DNA from 2 places in the Bradyrhizobium sp. I71 genome. Region 1 is predicted to be linked to the other one. Evidence: predicted binding sites of a transcription regulator. Region 1 holds the regulator's gene; the other holds the start of a gene.
What was found. Region 1 encodes LexA, which represses DNA repair genes until DNA is damaged. Its sites were predicted from a motif close to TGTTCNNNNTGTGTTCNG; they were not measured.
Positions count from the first base shown of each region.

Region 2: the regulator LexA is predicted to act here: its motif matches at 5,118-5,135, upstream of FJV43_RS26285 (DUF3072 domain-containing protein).

Region 1 is NZ_CP059398.1:7,823,613-7,831,328, forward strand. It holds gene FJV43_RS37095 (S41 family peptidase) at 1-1,161, opposite strand, end outside; gene FJV43_RS37100 (alpha-hydroxy acid oxidase) at 1,464-2,597, shown strand; gene FJV43_RS37105 (HAD-IA family hydrolase) at 2,627-3,250, shown strand; gene FJV43_RS37110 (hypothetical protein) at 3,417-3,623, shown strand; gene glp (gephyrin-like molybdotransferase Glp) at 3,832-5,043, shown strand; gene lexA (transcriptional repressor LexA) at 5,220-5,921, shown strand; gene FJV43_RS37125 (hypothetical protein) at 6,407-6,841, shown strand; gene FJV43_RS00005 (ComEC/Rec2 family competence protein) at 6,962-7,716, opposite strand, start outside.
Region 2 is NZ_CP059398.1:5,457,242-5,464,957, reverse strand. It holds gene FJV43_RS26315 (HAMP domain-containing protein) at 1-2,267, shown strand, start outside; gene FJV43_RS26310 (HWE histidine kinase domain-containing protein) at 2,281-3,768, shown strand; gene FJV43_RS26305 (hypothetical protein) at 3,765-3,986, opposite strand; gene FJV43_RS26300 (hypothetical protein) at 4,127-4,384, shown strand; gene FJV43_RS26295 (hypothetical protein) at 4,479-4,721, shown strand; gene FJV43_RS26290 (hypothetical protein) at 4,838-5,056, opposite strand; gene FJV43_RS26285 (DUF3072 domain-containing protein) at 5,172-5,366, shown strand; gene FJV43_RS26280 (DUF6496 domain-containing protein) at 5,451-5,744, shown strand; gene FJV43_RS26275 (hypothetical protein) at 5,757-6,134, opposite strand; gene FJV43_RS26270 (Do family serine endopeptidase) at 6,389-7,716, opposite strand, start outside.

The sequences.
Region 1 (7,716 bases):
GGATTCCGCCATGGTGTCCATCCGGCCCTTCAGCTCGGGCGGCACGTCCTGGAGGATTTCGATGTCGGGCGCGATACCCTGGGCCTGGATCGAGCGGCCCGACGGCGTGTAGTAGCGCGCCGTGGTCAGCGCCAGCGCGCCGTTGCCGGAGCCGAGCGGAATGATGGTCTGCACCGAGCCCTTGCCGAACGAGCGCGTGCCGATCAGCGTCGCGCGCTTGTGGTCGTGCAGCGCGCCGGCCACGATCTCCGAGGCCGAGGCCGATCCGCCATTGATCAGGACCACGAGCGGCTTGCCCTTGGTGAGATCGCCACCATGCGCGGTGAAACGCTGAGTCTCTTCCGGATTGCGGCCGCGGGTCGAGACGACCTCGCCCCGCTGCAGGAAGGCGCTCGACACCGATACGGCCTGATCGAGCAGTCCGCCCGGATTGTTGCGCAGATCCATCACGTAGCCTGCGAGCTTCTCGGCCGGGACCTGCCTGGAGATCGACGCGATCGCCTTCTTCAGTCCGTCGGTGGTCTGCTCGTTGAAAGAGGTGACGCGGATATAACCGATGTCGCCGTTCTCGACGTGGAAGCGCACCGGGCGCACATGGATGATTTCGCGCGTGATCGAAACGTCGAGCGGCGCGTCCGCGCCCTTGCGCACGATGGTGAGCTTGGTCTTGGTGTCGACCGGGCCCTTCATCTTGTTGACGGCCTGCTCGAGCGTCATGCCCTGCACCGCCTCGCCGTCGATCTTGCTGATGAGGTCGCCGGACATGATGCCGGCCTTCGAGGCCGGCGTATCGTCGATCGGCGAGACCACCTTGACGAGGCCCTCCTCCATGGTGACCTCGATGCCGAGCCCGCCGAACTCGCCGGAGGTGGTCTCCTGCATCTCGGTCCAGGCCTTGGCGTTCATGTAGCGTGAGTGCGGATCGAGCGAGGTCACCATGCCGGTGATCGCGCCCTCGATCAGCTTGGCGTTGTCGGGCTTCTCGACATAGCTGGCCTTGACCCGCTCGAACACCGCGCCGAACAAATTGAGCTGGGAATAGGCATCATCCGCGCTCGCTGCCGCCCGCGCCGCCCATACTCCGCTGTGCGGGCCGGCTACCAGAAGAGTCAGACACGCTCCGGTGAGCGCGCCGAGGGGGAACAGCAGGGTTTTCCGCATGGATGACGTAGCCTTTTGCTTGGCGGTTCTCTTCGGCTTGGGAGCGCCATGCAAATGGCGATCCAGCCCACTTCTCACAATACCATTCCGGTTTCTTCATGGCCGGGATGCCACGCTGGCGGGTATACCGAAGAAATCCCTTCGCCTTGGACTAAACTTTTGGCAACGTTCCGAAACTGTTCGCGCAAGCGCAAACCGGTCGGGCCGCCCACGCCTCGCAGCTATGCGATTTTAGGATGGTTTTGGAGGGCCGGACGCGATAGGCGATGACGACAAGACTTCAAATTCTCGGGAGGACAACAATGAACGAAGCGCCCCGCATCCGGCCTGAAAGGAACGTCGAACTCGGCGCCAGCAGCGAGCCGTTCCAGAACCTGCACGAGTTCATCCGGAAAGCGCGCGCCAACCTGAACCAGAACGCCTGGGACTACATCGTCGGCGCGGCCGAGACCGAGACCACGATGCGCCGCAACCGCATGGCGCTGGACGAGATCGCCTTCCGCCCGCGCGTGCTGCGCGATGTCCGCAGGGTCGACGGAGGGGTCGATCAATTCGGCCGCAGGATGCGCCTGCCGGTGGTGCTCGCCCCGGTCGGCGCCCTCGAGATCTTCGATCCGGATGGCGCGGCAAGCGTGGCACGCGCCGCCGGCACTTTCGGTGCGGCGCACATGCTGAGCTCGGTATCCGAGCCAGGACTGGAGACGACCGCCGAAGCCGCACCCGACGCGCTGCGACTCTATCAGCTTTATGTCCGCGGCGACGATGCCTTCGTCGCCGATGTCGTCAGCCGGGCCGAGCAGAACGCCTATGCCGCCTTCTGCCTGACCGTCGACACCGCCCATTACAGCCGTCGTGAACGCGACATCGCCAAGCGCTACGTTCGCGAGAGCCGTCTGCGCGCCACCGGCGGCGATTTCCAGAAGGGCCTGGAGTGGCGGACCGTGAAGATGATCAAGGACAAGTTCAAAATACCGCTGATCCTCAAGGGCATTGCCACCGCCGAGGACGCGCTGATCGCGCTCGATCACGGCGTCGAGTGGATTTACGTCTCCAACCATGGCGGCCGCCAGCTCGACCACGGCCGCGGCGCCATGCATGTGCTGCCTGAAATTGTCGATGCCGTGAAGGGCCGCGCCAAGATCATGGTCGACGGCGGCATCTGTCGCGGCACCGACATCGTCAAGGCGATCGCGGCGGGCGCGGACCTCGTCGGCATCGGGCGGCTGCAATGCTGGGCGCTGGCGGCGGCGGGCGAAGCCGGTGTCACCCGGATGCTGGAACTGCTCGAGGACGAGGTGCTGCGCTGCCTTGGCCTCCTGGGCGCCACCTCATTCGCCGAGGTCGACAAATCCTGCCTGCATCCGGCGACCGCCACCAACGCGCCCAGCGTGTTCAGCGCGTTCCCGCTGTTCGACCATGAACCCTATCGCTACTGACTTGCCGATACTGAAGTGAAAAGGACGCAATGACATCGCTTTCTCCCGGCAGCGCGGATGCGCTTCTGTTCGACCTCGGGCGCGTCGTGCTCGACATCGACTTCTCCAAGGCGATCGCCTGCTGGGCGGGACATGCCGGTTGCCAGCCCGAGGCCATCGTCGCGCGCTATGCGCGTGACGAGGCCTACCGGCTGCACGAGATGGGCAAGATCAGCGACGAGGACTATTTCGCCTCGCTGCGCGCGTCACTTGGAATCGGCATCTCGGACGCGCAGTTCCTGGAAGGCTGGAACGCGATCTTCGCAGGCGAGATGCCCGACATCGCCGAGCTGTTGCCGCGCGCGGCGAAGCAGATGCCGCTCTATGCCTTCTCCAACACCAATCGGCCGCATGTGGACTATTTCTCAAAGGAATATGCCGGCGTGCTCGGCCACTTCCGCGAGCTGTATCTGTCGTCCAGCATCGGCCTGCGCAAACCGGACCCGGAGGCGTTCGACCACGTCGTCGCCGCGATCGGCGTGCCGGCCGGTCGCATCGTATTCTTCGATGACCTCGCCGAGAACATCGAGGGCGCGCGGGCGCGCGGCTTGAACGCCGTGCACGTGACGTCACCCGGCGACGTCGGGAATGCGTTGAGGGCGCTTGGCATCTGAATGCCAGGCAGTCGCCGCGACAGGTCATGCCCGCGGTTCCCGGAGCCAAATTTGCAGGAGATGAGGAACCGAGCCGCTTTGTGCATTTTTGTACGGAGTTCCGGGAACGGAGTACCACCCTTCGGACTCATGAGTCCGTTGGGACTTCTACATCGGATTGATCGACGTGCTGGGCAAAACCTATCTCACCAAGCAAGCCTCTCTCCTGCTTGAATTCGCCAGAACCACCTCGGATTCTGACCTTTCCGCCAAGCTGATCAGCAAGGCGGCCGACCTGAAGTCCCTGGCCGATCCGCTGCCTGACAAGGATCCGAATCCCAGAGCTCCCGACGTCGCACCGGATGTCGGTCCGAGCGATCCGGCAGGACGTTGACCGATGTCGGCCGTGGCGCTCGTCATTCTCGTCCTCGCCATGGCTATCCTCGTGCCGGTCTGTCTCGCCTTCAGGATCATGCCGCGGCGGACGTGAACTCCCGCCGCCGCGACGGAAATCGCGCCGGATAAATCATCCTGCGTGCTGCTTTGCCTCGCGCCTGCACTCGGCTAGAACTCTCGCCAACGATTTGCAGGAGTTTCCGCTCGTGGCCCTCATGCCCGTTTCTGACGCGCTTGCCGCGGTGCTGGCGGATGCAGAGCCGCTACCTGAAGAGATGGTTTCCCTCGATGAGGCCTACCATCGCGTGCTTGCGCGCGACGTCGCGGCGCGGCGCACGCAGCCACCGCAGGCCATGTCGGCGATGGACGGCTACGCCGTGCGCGCGGCTGACGCGGCAACGGTCGATTCCAGGCTGGCGGTGGTCGGCGAGGTCGCGGCGGGTCGCCCGTTCGCGGGAAGGGTTGGCCCCGGCGAAGCCGTGCGGATCTTCACCGGCGGCGTCGTTCCCGACGGCGCCGATGCGGTCGTGATCCAGGAGGACACTGTCGCGGAAGGCAAGCTTGTCACGATCAAGGAAGCCGCGATTTCCGGGCGGCACATCCGCCCCGCCGGTGTCGACTTCCGCGAGGGAGACGTGCTGCTCCGCAAGGGAAGCCGTCTCACGGAGCGCGATCTCGCGCTGGCCGCCGGAATGAATCACCCGCATCTCGCCGTCTGCCGCCGTCCGAGGGTCGCGATTCTCGCCACCGGCGACGAGCTGGTGATGCCCGGCACCACGCCCGGTCACGGCCAGATCGTCTATTCCAATGGCTATGCCCTGCACGCGCTCGCCCGCAGCGCGGGCGCCGAGACCATCGACCTCGGCATTGCCGCCGATACGCTGGAGGCCACTTCCGCCGGCATCCGTCGCGCCCGGGAGAGCGGCGCCGACATCCTGATCACGACCGGCGGTGCCTCGGTCGGCGACCACGATCTGGTCCAGCAGGCGCTCAAGGACGAAGGCATCTCGATGGCGTTCTGGAAGATCGCGATTCGGCCCGGCAAGCCGATGATGCACGGACGGCTCGGCGCAATGCGCGTGATCGGCCTGCCCGGCAATCCCGTGTCGTCTTACGTGTGCGCCTTCCTGTTCATGGTGCCGTTGATTCGCGCCCTGTCGGGCCGTTCAGTGATTCATCATCGCCGCGAGCGCGCCGTGCTGGGCCGCGATCTCGGTGCCAACGACCAGCGCGAGGACTATCTGCGTGCGCGCCTGGAACAGCGTGACGACGGCACGCTCGTCGCCCTTCCCGTCAGCCATCAGGACTCCTCTCTGCTTGCGAATCTCGCTGCGGCGCAGGTACTTCTCGTGCGCGCACCGTTCGCGCCGAGGGCCGAGGCCGGCACGCCTTGCGAGGTGCTGCGCCTGCCGGTGTGAGCTGCACGGCCACACGCATGGCGCGAGCTTCGCTCTGTTCACCGTAAATTAAGCAGTTGCGGAACACATATCGAACATATAGTGTCCGTTCATGATTTGTTTCGAACGTGTAGCAGCTTATCGCTGACTTCCTCGTCTCGGAATTGAACGACATCAACCGGGGGATTTTGGTCGAGATGTTGACGCGCAAACAATACGAGCTTCTGCGATTCATCAGCGAACGTCTGAAGGAAAGCGGCGTGCCGCCGTCCTTCGACGAGATGAAAGATGCGCTCGACCTGCGCTCGAAGTCAGGCATCCATCGCCTGATCACTGCGCTTGAGGAGCGCGGCTTCATCCGCCGCCTGCCCAACCGCGCCCGCGCCATCGAGGTGATCAAGCTGCCCGAGTTGCAGGCCGCCGCCGGCAGTCGCCGCGGCTTCACGCCGAGCGTCATCGAGGGCAATCTCGGCAAGGTCCGCACGACCTCCAGCCCGCCTGTGGACGAGGGCGAGCGTCCCGTCGCGGTGCCCGTGATGGGCCGCATCGCGGCCGGCACGCCGATCGAGGCGCTGCAGACCCGCAGCCACACCATCAGCGTGCCGCCTGACATGCTCGGCTCGGGCGAGCACTACGCGCTCGAAGTGCGCGGCGATTCGATGGTCGAGGCCGGCATCCTCGACGGCGACATGGCGCTGATCCAGCGCAACGAGAGCGCCGATACCGGCGACATCGTGGTGGCGCTGATCGACGACGAGGAAGCCACGCTCAAGCGCTTCCGCCGCCGCGGGGCCTCTATCGCGCTCGAGCCCGCCAATGCCGCCTATGAGGTCCGCATTCTTCCGCCGAACCGCGTGAAGATTCAGGGCAAGCTGATCGGGCTTTACCGCAAGTACTGAGCGGTCGTTCGATATCTATTGGAGCGGATCACTGTCCGCTCCGGCTGGATGGTTTTTCCGGTTCTGCTCAGATTGTCCGGCCCCCTCTTTCGGCGCCATCCTCGACACGCCGCACGACGCAGCATCGCTTCGCGGGCCTGAGAGTTCGAGGACACGTGATGCGCCAGACTTTCCATGGACGATGTTGCGGCGCCGATCGCAGCATCAGCGACGTAAGCCGTTGCCATACAATCGCACCGCCATTCGGCAAGCGAGCTGGCAATGCTCTGGCTGGTCGGCGCCGCGAGGCGCCGACACGCGCCTTCCGAATACACAGGCGTCGGCTTTGTTCCTATCGAATCCGGGAAAGATAATGTGATCGCGGCTTGCGGCGTCCAGCCGCAGATTTGCCTACAACGAAGCAGAGCGTTGCGTGCTTCCACCCTGATAGAGGCCTGCGCCTCAAAAAGAGGTGCGGGTTGCTATCTTCGCATGAGGAGCACCCGATGTGTGACTACAGCCTGCATGCTGTCGCGACGCGCCCCGCCGAAGTCGGCGAGACGATAGTCACGACGACCTTCCGCGGCACCTCGACGCGCGGCTTCGCCTCCGAAGCCGATCTCTCCGTCGCGGTCTGCTTGCTGCCGGGAACGGAGCTCGCCTTCGCGGACAACGTCCGTTACGACAATCGCTGGATCTGGACGCGCACCGTGAACTCCCGCGTCGGCAAGTTCGGCAAGATCGACCCGCACATTCCCGATCGCCATCATGACGCGATCGAATTCCCCGACGGCAAATACGTGCTGGTGACACAGCTCGTCGAAGGCCAGCGCGCGACGGTGCTGCAACTGCCGGTGACCCAGCCGGTTGGCGAACGCGAGCACAAGCCGCAGATCGTCGCCGACACGCGGTCCACGATCACGCGCCTGCCGATCGGCTGACGTCGTCGCCCCCGGCCGATGGTCGTGGGCCAGGAATGAAATGCCATCGCCGGCCGAGGCCGGCGAGATGGTATGGTTTGCGTCCTGCGAGATCCCGACCGACCTCTCCCGCATCGCTCCTCAATCGTCCGCCTGCAAGTCCGTCTCCGATGGCGTTGCGTCCCGGTTGCGGGGCACGGCCGTCTTCGGCGCAAGGCTGCCGTCGAAATCCCCCTCGCCGGCGCCGGCCGGCAGCCAGGGGCGGCTCGTGCCTCTCGCCCTCACCGCCCGAACCGAGAAGCCGTCACCGCTCTGCGTCAGAGCCAGCGCGCCCTGACTGGCGAGCCGCGGCCTGTCGACCACCATCGCCGCGCAATCGGGCGGCGTGGGCCGCGCCGTCACCACCAGCGCGGCGCGGCTGCAATCATCAGCCAGAGCGTCGATGCGCAACGCCAACGCGACAAGCCGTCCGTCCGCGAGCGGCGTCACGCAGCCGGACTCGTCACACGACACACCGTCGGCCAGCGAGGCGCTGCCGGCATCGCGCGGATCGGCATCGGCAGCCAACCATTCCCTCAGCAGGAAGCCATCCTTGCTGGCGCGGATCACATGCAGCCGCCCGTCCCGGCCCCGCACGGCGACGCTCGCGCCATCCCCGGCAATCAGGATGTCGGGCTGCCGCACCGACATCGCCCAGAGGATCGCGGCAAGCAGCACCAGGGCACCGGACCAGCGCAGGGGCGTGCGCAACAGCCCCATCACGATGATCCCGAGGCTCGCCGCGATCAGCGGCGCGATCCCGAATGCGGGAATGCGGCCGACTGCACCGGGCAGTGCCGCCACCCAGCGCGAGACCGCGACCATCCACTCGATGCCGATCCCCATCAGCCACCAGA
Region 2 (7,716 bases), 2.4 Mb from region 1:
TGAACTCGATCGAGGCGACGATGCAGACCGAAGGCCTGCTCAAGCAGTCGCAGCAGCTCGCCGGCGAGCTGCAGACCCAGCAGCGCGAATTGCAGCAGACCAACGACCAGCTCGAGCAGAAGGCGCAGCAGCTCGCCGAACGCAACGTCGAGGTGGAACGCAAGAACCAGGAGATCGAGCAGGCTCGCCGCGCGCTCGAGGAGAAGGCGACCGAGCTTGCGCTGACCTCGAAATACAAGTCCGAGTTCCTCGCCAACATGAGCCACGAGCTGCGCACGCCGCTGAATTCGATCCTGATCCTCGGACAGCAGCTCAGCGACAACCCGGACGGCAACCTTTCGGCCAAGCAGGTCGAATTTGCCCGCACCATCCACGGCGCCGGCACCGACCTGCTCAACCTCATCAGCGACATTCTCGATCTCTCCAAGATCGAGTCCGGCACGGTCACGGTCGACGCCGAGGAGATCCTGACCGCGAACCTGCTCGAGACAGTCGGCCGCCCGTTCCGGCACGAGGCGGACAACCGCAATCTGTCGTTCAAGATCGACGTCGATCCGAACCTGCCACGCAGCATCGTCACCGACTCCAAGCGCCTGCAACAGGTCCTGAAGAACCTGCTCTCCAACGCCTTCAAGTTCACCGCCGAAGGCGAAGTGCGCCTGAAGGTCGCCGGCGCGATCGGCGGCTGGGGGACGGATCACCCGGTGCTGAACTCCGCGCCGGCCGTGATCGCGTTCGAAGTGTCCGATACCGGCATCGGCATTCCCCTGGAGAAGCAGAAGCTGATCTTCGAGGCGTTCCAGCAGGCGGATGCCGGCACCAGCCGGAAATACGGCGGCACCGGCCTCGGGCTGGCGATCAGCCGCGAACTCGCGAGCCTGCTCGGAGGCGAGATCCATCTCCGCAGCACACCGGGCAAGGGCTCGTCCTTCACGCTCTATCTGCCCTTGAAATATTCCGGCCCGACGCTCGCGCCGCGGGCCGCGCCGGCGCCGCAGCAATACAGCCAGCCGCCTGCGCTGCAGCCGGCCGCGCCGGAGCAGCAGCGCGTCATCGAGCAGCTTCCCGACGACCGCTTGAACCTCGAGCCTGGCGACAGCATCCTCCTGATCGTCGAGGACGACCCGCATTACGCGCGTGTGCTGGTCGACCTCGCGCGCGACAAGGGATTCAAGGTTCTGGTCGCTGCACGGGGCGCGGAGGCGCTGGAGCTCGCCAAACAATATCAGCCGAGAGCAGTCTCGCTCGACGTGTTCCTGCCCGACATGCTCGGCTGGACCGTGCTGAGCCAGCTCAAGCACAATCCGTTGACCCGCCACATCCCCGTGCAGATCATCACGCTCGACGAGGACCGCCAGCATGCGCTGGCGCGGGGCGCGTTCTCATTCGTCAACAAGCCGACCACGCCTGAAGGCGTCTCAGCCGCGCTGACGCAAATCAAGGAATATGCGCGGCCGCGGCGCAAGCGGCTGCTGATCGTCGAGGACAACGAGGCCGAGCAGCTTTCGATCCGCGAGCTGCTGTACCATGACGACATCGAGATCGTGTCGACGGCCACCGGCGCGGAGGCACTTTCGACGCTGCGCGAGCAGCCGTGTGACTGCGTGGTGCTCGATCTCCGGCTGCCCGACATGAGCGGCTTCGAGGTGCTGGACCAGATCCGCAACGACGAGCGACTGTCGAACATCCCGGTCGTGGTCTTCACCGGCCGCGAGCTTTCGGCGGAGGAGGACGCGGAACTCCACACCATGGCGCGCAGCATCGTGGTCAAGGGCGTGGAATCGCCGGAACGCCTGCTCGACGAAACCGCGCTGTTCCTGCACCGCGTGATCACGGAGCTGCCGATCGAGAAGCAGCGTATGCTGGAGAAGCTGAACAGTTCCGACGAGGACTTGATCGGCAAGACCGCCCTGCTCGTCGACGACGACGCCCGCAACATATTCGCCCTGTCGAGTGTGCTGGAACGGCGCGGCATGAAAGTGCTGACGGCGACGACCGGCAGCGAGGCTGTGACACTGGTCGAATCCAATCCGGAGATCGCGATCGTGCTGATGGACATCATGATGCCGCAGATGGATGGCTATCAGACCATCGGCGTGATCCGCGAGAACCCGGCCTTCGCCCGTCTTCCGATCATCGCGCTGACCGCCAAGGCGATGAAGGGCGACCGGGAGAAATGCCTCGAAGCCGGCGCGTCCGATTATCTCGCCAAGCCGGTCAACACCGACCAATTGCTGCTTGCGATCCGCATGTGGCTGCACCGCTGAGTTGGGCCCGCATATGGACCAGGAAAAGGTCAACATCCTGCTCGTCGACGATCAGCCGGCCAAGCTGCTCGCCTATGAGGTGATCCTGAAGGATCTCGGCGAGAACCTCGTGATCGCCTCCTCGGGGCGCGAGGCGCTGGAGGTGCTGCTCAAGACCGAGATCGCAGTGATCCTGGTCGATGTCTGCATGCCCGAGCTCGACGGCTTCGAGCTCGCCGCGATGATCCGCGAGCATCCGCGTTTCCAGAAGACCGCCATGATCTTCATCTCGGCCATCCAGGTCAGCGACATCGACCGGTTGCGCGGCTATGAGATGGGCGCGGTCGACTACGTGCCGGTGCCGGTCGTGCCGGAGGTGCTGCGCGCGAAGATCAAGGTATTTGCCGAGCTCTACCGCAAGACGCGCGAACTCGAACGGCTGAACCACGAGCTCGAGGACCGCGTCCGCGCACGCACCGCGGAACTGGAGAGCTCCACCGCGAAGCTGCGCGAGAGCGAGCAGCGGCGCAGCATGGCGATCGCTGCCGGCAAGATGGGATCCTGGGACTGGGACTGGATCAGCGGCGATTGGATGTGGGACGAGGGGCAATACCGCATCTTCGGCGTCGGCCCCGAGAGCTTCGAGGTCAATCCGGCCAACGTCCAGGCGCTTTTGCATCCCGATGACGTCGATCAGTTGCGCAAGGCGATCGCCGAATTCAACAAGGGCACGCGCGCCTATGAAACGGAGTTCCGCATCGTGCGGCCCGACGGCGAGGTGCGCTGGTGCGTCGGCACGGCGGCGGCGACGGTCGACGAGAGCGGGCGCGTGGTGCGCGTCAGCGGCGTCACCGTCGATATTACCGAGCGCAAGCGCGCCGAGGAGCGGCAGAATCTCCTGGCGCGGGAAGTCGATCATCGCGCCAAGAACGCGCTGGCGCTGGCGCAATCGATCGTGCGCCTCACCCGGGCGGACGAGGTCAAGGACTATGTCAACGCCGTCGAGGGACGCATCAATGCACTGGCGCGCGTGCACACCATCCTGTCGCTGTCGAGCTGGGAGGGCGCCGAGCTCTCGAGGCTGATCGACGAGGAGCTTGCGCCCTATTCGCTCGGCGACCAGATCAGATTGGCCGGTCCCGAAGTTCAGTTGCTGCCGGCGACGGCCCAGACGCTTGCGCTCGCGCTCCACGAGCTCTTCACCAACTCGGCCAAGTATGGCGCACTCTCGACTCGATCGGGGCGGCTTGCAATCGATTGGCAGGTCGAGGACGAGCTGCTCACGCTGAGCTGGGAGGAATCCGGCGGTCCGCTGGTCATGGCACCGAAATCTCGCGGCTTCGGAACGCGAAGCCTGCTTGCGAGCGTCGAGTCCCAGCTTGGCGGACAGGCGCAGTTCGATTGGCGCGCCGAAGGTCTGTTGTGCCGCCTGGAGGTGCCGCTGACGCGCAGGACGGCCACCGCCGGACCCGGCAAGTTCGACACCGGCGGCTCCGCAGAATTGCAGCGCGCATCCGGTTAACCGGACACTGCGCTCGTCATGCGCTGGGCCATCCGCGGTTCGCGCGGAACCCGCCCTTCCAGCCAGGCTTCCGTCCGGGCGAGATCGCGCAGGGCCCTGGCGTAGCGGCGCGCCGCGCTTCGCTCTGCTCCGCGCGGGAGCCTGCGGGCCTTGCGCAGGATGTCCGCAGCCGCGTTGCGATAGGCCAGCGAGCGGTAAAGAAAGACGACCTTACCCATATCCATGTTCCCGTTTTGATGGCACTCATCCTCGCAAGCCCGGCATGAACGTCGGATGAAGCGGGCGATGACAATTATTTCAACCGAATGGAACCGGACAAGCACGCGGGTGTTTGCATGCCAATTCGGGATGCACTCCCATGCGCACGAAGAAGTCGTCTGAGCTGATCTCTGCCAGCGGACTTATCAAGCTGATGACGCATGCAATGATGGGCGCGGCCCTCGGCCTCACCTTCAGCCTCATGCTCGTCCTGTCCAATCCAGCCGTGGCCAACCTGCTCAATAACGGCGGAAGCCAGGCCATTCTGGTCTTCACTCTCACCTTGGTGACGACGTTCGCGATCGGTGCGACGCTCACCGGCGTCGTGTTCATCATTGAGGAGGACAAGCAATCTTGAAGCGCGCGTGACCCGCGGGAGATGCTTTGTCGGGAACTCCTGCGGCGAAGAGCGGTTGGCTGCCTGCGTCAAATTAACTCAGGGAGTTTCCCGCATGAAGACGACCAAACTCGCTCTCGCCGTAATGTTGGCAACCGGCCTTGCCGCCGCGCCGTTCGCCGTGCAGGCCAAGTCACACAAGGCCAAGCATGGATCCTCGATGTCATCGTCGCAGACCACCGGCGCCAACACCAAGTCTTCCAAGGGCGCTGATCCTTCCGGCCAAGGCGGCTCCGGCCCCGGCTCCGATCAGGGCGGTACCATGACGAACAAAGGCGGCATGACCAACACCAAATAGGCCACTCCCTGGAAATCCATCGAGGGCCCCGCCCGTTGCGGGGCCCTTTCTCTTGGGACTCGGGCGCAGTTTCAAATCCGGTGCGCGTCCAGCTCCTCCTCCGCCGCGCTCCCTGATCAGCGGGGCCCGCTCGCGCGCACGGGATTGCCCGTCTTCGCGGGACGAAGGCGCACCCGGTCGCGGACGTCAGGCAGAACGTCGCTGCCGCCAGCTGCCTTCCATTCGCCGATCAGGAGGTTGATTCTCCGGCGCAGATCCATCTGCGCCAGGGCCCTTTCCGTGCAGTCGCAGCCGCGCTCGACGAGATCGCGCACCGACGCCTCGACGTCGGCCATTTCGAGCCTCAAGACTCTGATTTTACGTCGAATTTCATTAATTCTGTTGTCCATGGCTTGTTAGAACAAAATAAGAACATATAGTCAAGTCACGATTTCAGAACGGAGAATGCAGATGCAGGTTCAAGGTAAATACGACGCCAGGGTTTTTCTCGGCGAGCAGATGACGCGGGCGCAGGGTCTCAGGCTGAAGCGGCTGAGCGATGAGGCCTATCAACCCGCCCAATTTGCACGGGACCTGTCCTTCGGTGAGGCTGCACGGCGCATCCAGGCGCTGGAGGCGGAGATCGAATTGGCGAACTCCTTCTAGCTGCGCCGCGCACCTGCACGTTGTGTACGCGCTGCCGGAACCATGGCGGAGCCGAACGGTTCTCCTCGCCAAGGGAGAGCATGGATGGCACGCAAGGCAAAGAAACGTCGCTACTCACGCAGCTCCGGCAGCGATGTCGAAAGCGAGATGCGGCGCTACAAAAAGGGTACCGCGAAGAGCGGGCGCGGGGGACGCGGCGGCCGCGTGAAGAGCCGCAAGCAGGCAATCGCGATCGGACTGTCGAAGGCGCGCAAGAAGGGCAAGAAGGTCCCGAAGAAGGCATCGAAGCGGAAGAGTGCCAAGAAGACGTCGAGAAAATCGTCTAAGTCAAGCAAGTCGTCAAAGAAGTCGTCGAAGCGCAAATCCAGCAAACGCTGACGCTGACCTGTCTCAGATCATGCTGCCCGGCATGAAGCAGCGGATCGAAATCCCGAACGCCGTCTTCACCGGCCACACCATGGTGCGGCCGGCCCGGTTTGGCTCGGTGATGACGGCTTCGTCCGGCACATCTATCCACTGCCCGTCCAGACGCACGCGGTAACGCCCGTTGTGCGACTCCCAGTCGGGATCGGCGACGGCAAATCCATCCGCATCCGAGCAGCACGGGCCGAGCTGGCTGCGCAGACTGTCGAACCATGGTTTCAGGGGGGAGTTCGCGTAGCGGCCGTCGTCACGCCCGAGCGCGTTTCCGCCCCAGAGCACCAATGACGCTACGAACAGTGTACTCCTCCGCGAGAGCTTCAATCGAACCATGTCGGCACCGATCAAATGCGAACCGCCGGCAAGTTCCACAAAGCAGCGGCAGGCTCGAAGTTCCACGACTGCAACCCACCTTTGCGACTCCCTTGCCGCAGCGGTGCTGGAACTGTGATGAGCGAACACGGCTTTTTCGGACGAACTGCGTCACCATTCCTGTGGTTAACGAGAATGTTATCAATAACCCAACGGGAATTTCGAGGCTGAACGGGAAAGGCGGCCCGAGGGCCGCCTTTTTTGATCTGCGTCGCTCGATGCGCGCGTCTCTACGCGAGCGGAACTGCGACGAATCTCGTCGCCTCCGCGCTTTTGACCTGCAACAGCACGCTGCGCTTGCCCGACGATTTGGCCTGCGCCAGCTCCGAACGGACGTCGCCGACATTGGCAACGGCCTTGCCGCCGACATTGAGGATGACGTCGCCGGTCTGAATGCCGCGCTGTGCCGCCGGCCCTTGCGGATCGACCTCGGTGACGACGACACCCTTCTGGCCCGCGCCCTGGACGTCACCTGCCGGCGCCAGGCTGAGGCCGAGGCGCGGCGTGCCGGCATTCGGCTGCCCTCTGCCCTCGTCGGCATTGCCATTTCCTTTGGCTTGCCGCTCGTTCGGCAGCTCGCCGAGCGCCAGGGTCACCGTTTTGCTGTCGCCCTTGCGGAAGACGTCGAGCTTCACGGACGTGCCCGGCGCCAAGGTGGCGATGGTGCGGGCGAGGTCGCGGGAGTCCTTGATCGTGGTGCCGTTGACGGCGGTGATGACGTCCCCCGCCTCGATGCCGGCCTTCGCCGCCGGGCTGCCATCCTGCGGATTGTCGACGATCGCCCCGCGCGCCTCCTTGAGGCCGAGGCTGTCGGCAATATCCGATGTCACGGGCTGCACCTGCACGCCGAGCCAGCCTCGGGTGACCACACCCTTATCCTTCAATTGCGCGACGACGAGCTTGGCGGTCGAGGCCGGAATGTCGAAGCCGATGCCGACCGAGCCGCCCGAGGGCGAGAAGATCGCAGTGTTCACGCCGATCACGTTGCCGTTCATGTCGAAGGCCGGGCCGCCGGAATTGCCCTTGTTGATGGGCGCATCGATCTGGATGAAATCGTCATAGGGACCATTGCCGATATCACGGCCGCTGGCCGAGACGATGCCCGCGGTCACAGTGCCGCCAAGACCAAAGGGATTGCCGACCGCGACCACCCAGTCGCCGATGCGCGGCTTCTGGTCGGAGAATTTGACGAACGGAAAGTCCTTCTTGCCATCGACCTTGATCAGCGCGAGATCGGTCTTCGGATCGGTGCCGACGACTTTCGCAGTGTAGGTCGTGCCGTCATCCATCGTCACCTGGACGGACTCGGCGTGGTCGACGACGTGGTTGTTGGTCACGGCATAACCGTCGGCGGAAATGAAGAAGCCGGAGCCTTCGCCCGTGATCATCTGATGGCGCTGGCGCGGCATGCCGTTCATGCCGCCCGGGGAGCGGAAGCCGAACTGTCGCGAGAACTGGTCGAACGGCGTATTCTCGTCCGAATCCATCCGGTTCTGCTGCAGCATCGCGGTCTTGTCGTTGTTCTGGTCGATCTTCACCCGCACCGAGATCACCGCGG